2 regions of the Streptomyces sp. NPDC021019 genome follow, and region 2 is predicted to be linked to the other one. Evidence: riboswitches for the same ligand, from Rfam matches in the RefSeq annotation. Region 2 holds a riboswitch; the other holds the start of a gene.
The links. A riboswitch is a leader RNA that binds a small molecule or an ion and turns the genes downstream of it on or off. The one in region 2 is predicted to bind cyclic di-AMP.
Positions count from the first base shown of each region.

Region 1 (3,786 bases), on a different contig from region 2:
GCGCGGTGGACGGAGCTGGATCCGCTGTTCCCCTACAGCCGTGATCCGCACCGTTCGGCGGGGCTGCCCTGCCGGACGGGCGAGTCGGTGATCTCGGTGGACGGCGACGGCACGGTGCGCCGCTGTCACTTCGTCAAGGCGGAGCTGGGGAATCTCTACGACGGCAGCTACCGCCGGGCGCTCGGCCCGCGGTCCTGTCCGCTCGCCGTGTGCGACTGCCACATCGGCTATGTGCATCTGGAGTCGCTGCCGCTGTACGACGTGTTCGCGGGCGGTGTCCTGGAGCGGATCCCGGCAGGGCACCCCCCGGGCGGGGGCACGCCGCCGGACGGGCTCGTGGTGCCGGGCCCGTCCCGGCGAGCGCTCCCCCTGCTGGAGCCCTGACCGGCTGGACGGCTACAGCGGCAGGAGGTCGGGCCGCTTCGCCTCGACGTGGTCGCCCGAGGACTCTCCGCGCAGCCGTCGGCCGATCCAGGGCACGAGGTATTCGCGGGCCCACTGGATGTTGTCGCGCCGTGCGTCGAAGGGGCTGCGCTGGGCCTGCGGCGGCCAGGGCTGGTCGGGGTCGGCGGGCACGTCGTGGCCGAGGACCTGGGCGGCGCGCAGCGCCACGCGGGTGTGGCCCTCGGGCGACAGGTGCAGCCGGTCGTTGTCCCACGCGCGCCGGTCCTGCACGGAACGCAGCGACCACAGGTCGAGCACGGGGCAGTGGTAGCGGTCGGCGATGGCCCGCAGGTGGACGTTGTACGTGGCGATCTTTCCGCGCATGTGGCGCAGCACCGGAACGCCCCGGGTGTCGAAGCCGGTGGTGACCATGACCGTGCCGACGGCGTTGCTCAGGTCGGCGACCGCGCGCTCGAAGCGCTCGGCGAGGTCGTCGGGGTCGGTGCCGGGCCGGATGATGTCGTTGCCGCCCGCGCAGAAGCTGACCAGGTCGGGGGCCAGTTCCTTGGCGCGCGGGATCTGCTCCTCGACGATCTGGTCGAGGAGACGTCCTCGTACGGCGAGATTGGCGTAGCGGAAGTTCCCGTGCGGGGAGCCCTCGGGGCCGGTCGCCCCGTCGGGGGCCGGGAGCCGGTCGGCGAGGAGCACCGCGAAGCGGTCCGCCCAGCCGAGATAGGTCCCGTCGGGGCCGGGGTCGCCGACGCCCTCGGTGAAACTGTCGCCAATCGCCGCGTACGACCCGATGGTGTGCTGCTGATTGTTTCTCGAATCGTCTGCCACAAGCACATATCCTGCATCGTGCGATGTGACCTACGCGACCGTAATACGGGGTTGACGGGTGGTGAGATAGACCACCCGGTCAGTTTTTGGTAAAGCCGGAATAAGCGGAGGGGCGGTGCGCCGCCGCGCACCGCCCCTCGACCACTTCTCGCCGCGTCCGGTCGGACGGATACGTCAGACGGAGACGCCGTGCTGACGCAGGTACGCGATCGGGTCGATGTCCGAGCCGTAGCTCGGGCCGGTGCGGACCTCGAAGTGCAGGTGCGGGCCGGTGGAGTTGCCGGTGGAGCCGGAGAGGCCGATCTGCTGTCCGCCGGTGACGGTCTGACCGACGGAGACGTTGAGCGAGGACTGGTGGGCGTACTGGGAGTACATGCCGTCCTCGTGCTGGATGACGACCTCGTTGCCGTAGGAGCCGCTGTTGCCGGCCGAGACCACGGTGCCCGGGCCGATGGCGAGTACGGGGGTGCCGGAGGAGGCCTGGAAGTCCGAGCCGGTGTGGTAGCCGCTGGACCAGCTGGCGCCGGAAGCCCGGTACTGGGTGGTGACGTTGGCGCTGGCCAGCGGGGCGGACCAGCCGGAGCCGGTGGCCTCGGAGGAGCCGGTCCGCGACGGGCTGCCGGAGCCCTCGGAGTCGTCGGCGGAGACGCTGTCCGCCTTCGGGGCCTCCTTCGGCGCGGCCTTCGGCGCCGGTGCGGCCTTCTTCGGGGCGGCCTCGGGAGCCGCGGACTTCTCGGCCGGGGCGGAGCCCTTGGCGCCGAGGGTCAGCTTCATGCCCGGGTGGATCAGGCTGGGGTTCTCGCCGACGGTGGAGCGGTTGTCCTGGTACAGCTTCTCCCACCCGCCCTTGAGCCGGTGCTCGGCCGCGATCTTCGCCAGGTAGTCGCCGGAGACGACGGCGTACGTCTTCGTGGCGGCCTTCGACGCGGCGGGGGCGGTGGCCGGGGCGGTGTGCGCGGCGGCGACCGAGGCGGCGGCGGGCTTCGCCGCCGGAGCGGCCCGGTCCGCCGCGTTCGCGACGGTGGCGCCGATGAGCGGGAGGGCGAGTGCGGCGCCGCCGGTCCCGGCGACGAGGACGCCGCGGGAGATCGGGCCGGACTTCGGACGACGGTGCTTACCCTTTGCGGGCATGGGAAGTTCCTCTCCGGCGCCTGCGAGGTGAGCTGTCGGGTTCGGGCTGGAGATGCCCGGTCGCATTGCGGCGACTTCACCCCGAGCCGGTCCGGATCGCTCCGGACCGGCGGCTTACCTGGTTCCCCCGCTCCTGCCACGCGTGAGTGGGTGGGTGCGAATTCCGGGCGGCGGCAGGATTAGGCGGTCCGTCCGGATTGCGGCGACCGTAAACGAGCGAGGACGAGCAGAACAAGCCATCGGTTGCTCACCGGAATCATCGATTCAATTTCTCCCCGGACTTCCCGTCACACTCCGTGGATGACGGATCTTGGATTTCCGTACGGGCAACGGGAATACTCCGGGGCGAGCTCACCACGGTCCGTCACGAATATGATCCCGCTCACCTCCGAAATCCCATCTCCCCCATTAGCGGGGCATGTTCTGCGAAATGCACCAATACGGACATGCGCTCGGCTTCGCCGCTGACGCCGGGTCAGGTCGGCGGCCCCGGTACTCCGCACCGGGGTGCGACCGTGATGATTTTCCGTCGAATCGATGTCGTATCGTCACGGGAGCGCCCTCGCCGGCGAGCCGCGCCGACGCCAGAGATCCCAGGAGCCACCGTGACGCAACAGGTGCCGCAGGTCCCGCCGACAGAGACCGCGCTGACCGGAGTCCGCAACTTCCGCGACGTGGGCGGGCTCCCCACCGCGGACGGCCGGCGCACCGCCTTCGGGCGGCTCTACCGGAGCGGCCACCTGGCGCACGCCACGGCCGAGGACGCGGTCTTCCTCGGCGGGCTCGGGCTGCACACGATCTTCGACTTCCGCCACTCCGCCGACCACCGGCTCGACGGATACGACATCGAGCTGGCCGGTGTCCGCAATGTCAGCATTCCGCTCTCGGACCCGGCCGACGGCGCGGAGTTCTGGCGGCTGGTGAGCGACGGGAACATCGAGCAGCTGCGCTCCGTCCTCGCGCACGGCAAGGGCGTCGACCGCATGATCCGGATGTACCGCGCGACGATTCTGGACCGCACCGCCGAGCACAGCCGGGTGCTGCACTCCCTGGCCGAGGACAGCGTCCCCGCCCTGATGCACTGCGCGGCGGGCAAGGACCGGGCCGGTCTCTCGATCGCGGTCGCCCTGCTGGCGGTCGGCGTGGAGCCGGAGGCGATCGAGGCGGACTACCTCAAGTCGAACGACCTCCACCGCCGCTACGCCGTGAAGCGCTCCGACGCGTCCGGCACCGGCATGTCTCCCGAGGTGCTGGAGCTGCTGGACCCGCTCTTCGGAGCGCGGCCCGCCTACCTCGCGGCGGCCTTCACGGCCATCGAGGAGAACTGGGGAACGACGGACCGCTACCTGTCGGAGGGACTGGGCGTCTCCCCCGAGACCCGGGAGCGGCTGCGCGAGCGCCTGCTCGACCTGGGCTGACCCGGACGGGAGG
Region 1 covers NZ_JBIRQR010000003.1:326,498-330,283, reverse strand. The annotation lists gene ACH4RG_RS18920 (STM4011 family radical SAM protein) at 1-384, shown strand, start outside; gene ACH4RG_RS18915 (SGNH/GDSL hydrolase family protein) at 397-1,224, opposite strand; gene ACH4RG_RS18910 (peptidoglycan DD-metalloendopeptidase family protein) at 1,399-2,355, opposite strand; cyclic di-AMP (ydaO/yuaA leader) riboswitch at 2,358-2,518, opposite strand; gene ACH4RG_RS18905 (tyrosine-protein phosphatase) at 2,961-3,773, shown strand.
Region 1: another riboswitch for cyclic di-AMP. It lies ahead of ACH4RG_RS18910 (peptidoglycan DD-metalloendopeptidase family protein); the one in region 2 lies ahead of ACH4RG_RS06195 (NlpC/P60 family protein).

Region 2 (3,786 bases):
TTGGGTTTTCGGTGAGCTGACCTGCGGTGCGCTGCCACGGGGGCGGCATCCTTCCTGTCGGCTGTCCGCCGGGGGATACCGGCGGGTCCGTGAAGGACGCTAATCCCGGTGCCGGGAAAAGAGTCGCCATGACTGCTATTGCCCTGATGTGACGTGTCATCGGTCACCGTTGATCACGGTGCACCCGTATATCGGGGCAATGTGTTCCCTCCCAGAGGAAGCGCACAAGGAAGGTGTGCCTCACTGAAAGGCACACTCCTGGCCCTGGCTAGGCTCCGGAGCCATGGACGTACTCATCAATGTCTTCGTCGCCCTGCACATCATCGGCATCGCCTCCCTGCTGGGCGGCTTCCTGACGCAGATGAAGGCCATGGGAGCGGGCACCGCCCGCTTCACTCCCGCCATGCTGCACGGCGCGCTGACCATGCTCGTCACCGGCGTCGCCCTGGTCGGGCTCAATCAGGCCGACGACCAGACCGTGAACAACGTCAAGATCGGCATCAAGCTCGCGCTGCTGGTCGTGATCCTCGCCCTCGTCTACGTCAAGCGGGACGACGAGACGGTGGACAAGGGCGCGTTCGCCGCGGTCGGCGGACTGACGGCCGCCAACATCTTCATCGCCACGGTCTGGACCTGAGTCCGCGGAAGCGTGCGCCCGCTCCGGGCCGGGCGCACGCCCCGCGCGGGGCGCCTGCCCTACGCGGGGCGCACGCTTCCGTAGATCGGCATGGAGTAGATCGATTCCTCGCGCACGTTCGCACCCGGCTTCGGGGCGTGGATCATCATTCCGTCGCCCTTGTAGATGCCGACGTGGCTGATGTCGTCGTAGAAGAAGACCAGGTCTCCGGGGAGCAGGTCGGACGTGGCGACCCGCGTCCCGAACTCCACCTGGTCCCAGGTCGTCCGGGGCAGGGTCACACCCGCCTCCCGCCAGGCCGCCTGCGTCAGCCCCGAGCAGTCGTAACTGGAGGGGCCCGACGCGCCCCACACGTACGGCTTCCCGATCTGGGCGCGGGCGAAGGCCAGGACCTTCTCCGCCTTGGCGGCGTAACCACTGTCCGTACCGGAGCCGGAGCCGGAGCCCGGATCCGTTCCCGGACCGGAACCGGATCCCGTACCCGAACCGCCGCCGGACTCCTTCGCCGCCTCTTCGCGGGCCTTCTCCTCGGCCTCGGCCTTCTCCTTCGCCTCGGCGGCCTGCCGGGCGGCCAGCTTCGCCGCCTTCTCCTTCGCCTCGGCCTCCTTCTCGCGCTCCAGCTCCGCAAGCCGCGCCTTCTCCTCGGCGGTCAGCCTCGACAGCAGGCCCCGGGCCTCGGTGAGCTTGGTCTGCACGTCCTTCTTGCTGGAGGCGAGCGTGGCCTGCGTCTCGGTGAGGGTCTCCAGGCTCTTCACCGCCTCCGCGCGCTTCTTCGCCGCCGAGGCCTGCTGCGTACGGACCTCGTCGACGGCCTTCTGCTGCCGTTCCGTCGCCCGGTCCATCAGCCGGCTCTGGTCGAAGTACCCCTGCGGGTTGTCCGCCAGGAAGAACGTCGCCGCGGGCGCGATGCCCCCGTTGCGGTACTGGGCCGCGGCGTAGGAGCCCAGCGCCCGGCGCGCCTCGTTGATCTTCTCGGCACGCTTCGCCACGTCGGAGAGCAGCGTGTCGACCTTCGTCTGCTGGGACGCGGAGGCGGCCTTGGCCCGGTTGTACTCCTGGGTCGCGGTGCCCGCCTGTCGGTACAGGGCGTCGACCTTCTTCCGCACTTCCTCGATGGCGGGCTTCGGCTCCGCCGGTGCGGCCGTGGCGCTCTGCGTGGAGAGCAGCGTCACGGAGGCGAGCGCGGCCGTCGTCAGCCCGACGGCGGGGGTGGTGGTGCGCACCTTCGTGCGCGGCTTGCGATGCGATGCCAAGACCGGCATCTCCTTCCGTGGACCGCCTACCGGGTTAGCTGTCGGGTTCGGACGGAACGGAAGGCTGTCCTACGGTCCGGACGCGAGGGCACGGACCGATTCACCCCGGTGCTGCGTGTGGGTCCCCGGTTCCGAACCACCGGCGCGGCAGGACGGATTCGGCAGAGGTGTCCGTCAGGCGTGGTTCGCCTCAGGGAGGTACGGATCACCTGATCGAGCACGCTAGCCAACCGGCACCGCCGCTGGGAAGGACGATGAGCGATATGCCCGATACATTTTCGTGACCTTTCCGGATCGGGCGTCCGGCACCCCCTCCGACCGGGCACTCCTTCACGGAACGTCGCCGTCCGGTCCCCGTGCGTACGGGTGGCGGTGTGGTGTGAGCGGCCCCTTCTCGCCTTCGGCGGAAGGTTGTCAGTCCGGCCGCCTAGACTCGGGAGGCGATGAGCAGCCTCTTTGACGACAGTTTCCTGACCGGCCTCCAGCCCGCGGAGGACGGCCCCCCGCCGCCCCCCGAGGACCACGCGCCCGAAGCGGTGCCGGAGGGTCTCTTCGGGGGCGTCTACGACGCGCCCCCGCCGCCCCGGGACGGGTACTACCGTGACGGTCACGCGCGCCCGGTGATCGACTCCGCCGCCCTGCTCGACGGGTTGAACACCGAGCAGCGCGCCGCCGTCGTGCACGCCGGGTCCCCGCTGCTCATCGTCGCCGGAGCCGGCTCCGGCAAGACCCGCGTCCTCACCCACCGCATCGCCCACCTGCTGGCCGAGCGCGGGACGCACCCCGGCCAGATCCTCGCGATCACCTTCACCAACAAGGCCGCGGGCGAGATGAAGGAGCGCGTCGAGCAGCTCGTCGGCCCCCGCGCCAACGCCATGTGGGTCATGACCTTCCACAGCGCGTGCGTCCGCATCCTGCGCCGCGAGTCGAAGAAGCTCGGCTTCACCTCGTCGTTCTCGATCTACGACGCCGCCGACTCCAAGCGCCTGATGGCCCTGGTCTGCCGCGACCTCGACCTGGACCCGAAGCAGTTTCCGCCGAAGTCCTTCACCGCCAAGGTCTCCAACCTCAAGAACGAGCTCATCGACGAGGAGACCTTCGCCGGGCAGGCCATGGACGGGTTCGAGAAGACCCTGGCCCAGGCGTACGCGCTCTACCAGGCCCGCCTGCGCGAGGCCAACGCTCTGGACTTCGACGACATCATCATGACGACGGTCCACCTCCTCCAGGCCTTCCCGGACGTCGCCGAGCACTACCGCCGCCGCTTCCGCCACGTCCTCGTCGACGAGTACCAGGACACCAACCACGCCCAGTACACGCTGGTACGCGAGCTGGTTGGCCCGGCCGGGGAGGCCGACGCACCCGCCGAGCTGTGCGTGGTGGGCGACGCGGACCAGTCGATCTACGCCTTCCGGGGCGCGACCATCCGCAACATCCTCCAGTTCGAGGAGGACTACCCGAGCGCGACGACGATCCTCCTGGAGCAGAACTACCGCTCCACGCAGACGATCCTCTCCGCCGCCAACGCCGTCATCGAGCGCAACGAGAGCCGCCGCCCCAAGAACCTCTGGACCAACGCCGGCAGCGGCGCCCGCATCACCGGCTACGTCGCCGACACCGAGCACGACGAGGCGCAGTTCGTCGCCGACGAGATCGACCGGCTCACCGACGCGGGCGACGCGAAGGCGGGCGACGTCGCCGTCTTCTACCGGACCAACGCCCAGTCCCGTGTCTTCGAAGAGATCTTCATCCGCGTGGGCCTGCCCTACAAGGTCGTCGGCGGTGTGCGCTTCTACGAGCGCAAGGAGGTCCGGGACGTCCTGGCCTACCTCCGGGTCCTCGCCAACCCCGAGGACACCGTCCCGCTGCGCCGCATCCTCAATGTTCCCAAGCGCG
Region 2 covers NZ_JBIRQR010000001.1:1,313,643-1,317,428, forward strand. The annotation lists gene ACH4RG_RS06185 (NlpC/P60 family protein) at 1-38, opposite strand, end outside; gene ACH4RG_RS06190 (hypothetical protein) at 284-637, shown strand; gene ACH4RG_RS06195 (NlpC/P60 family protein) at 697-1,899, opposite strand; cyclic di-AMP (ydaO/yuaA leader) riboswitch at 1,898-2,064, opposite strand; gene pcrA (DNA helicase PcrA) at 2,334-3,786, shown strand, end outside.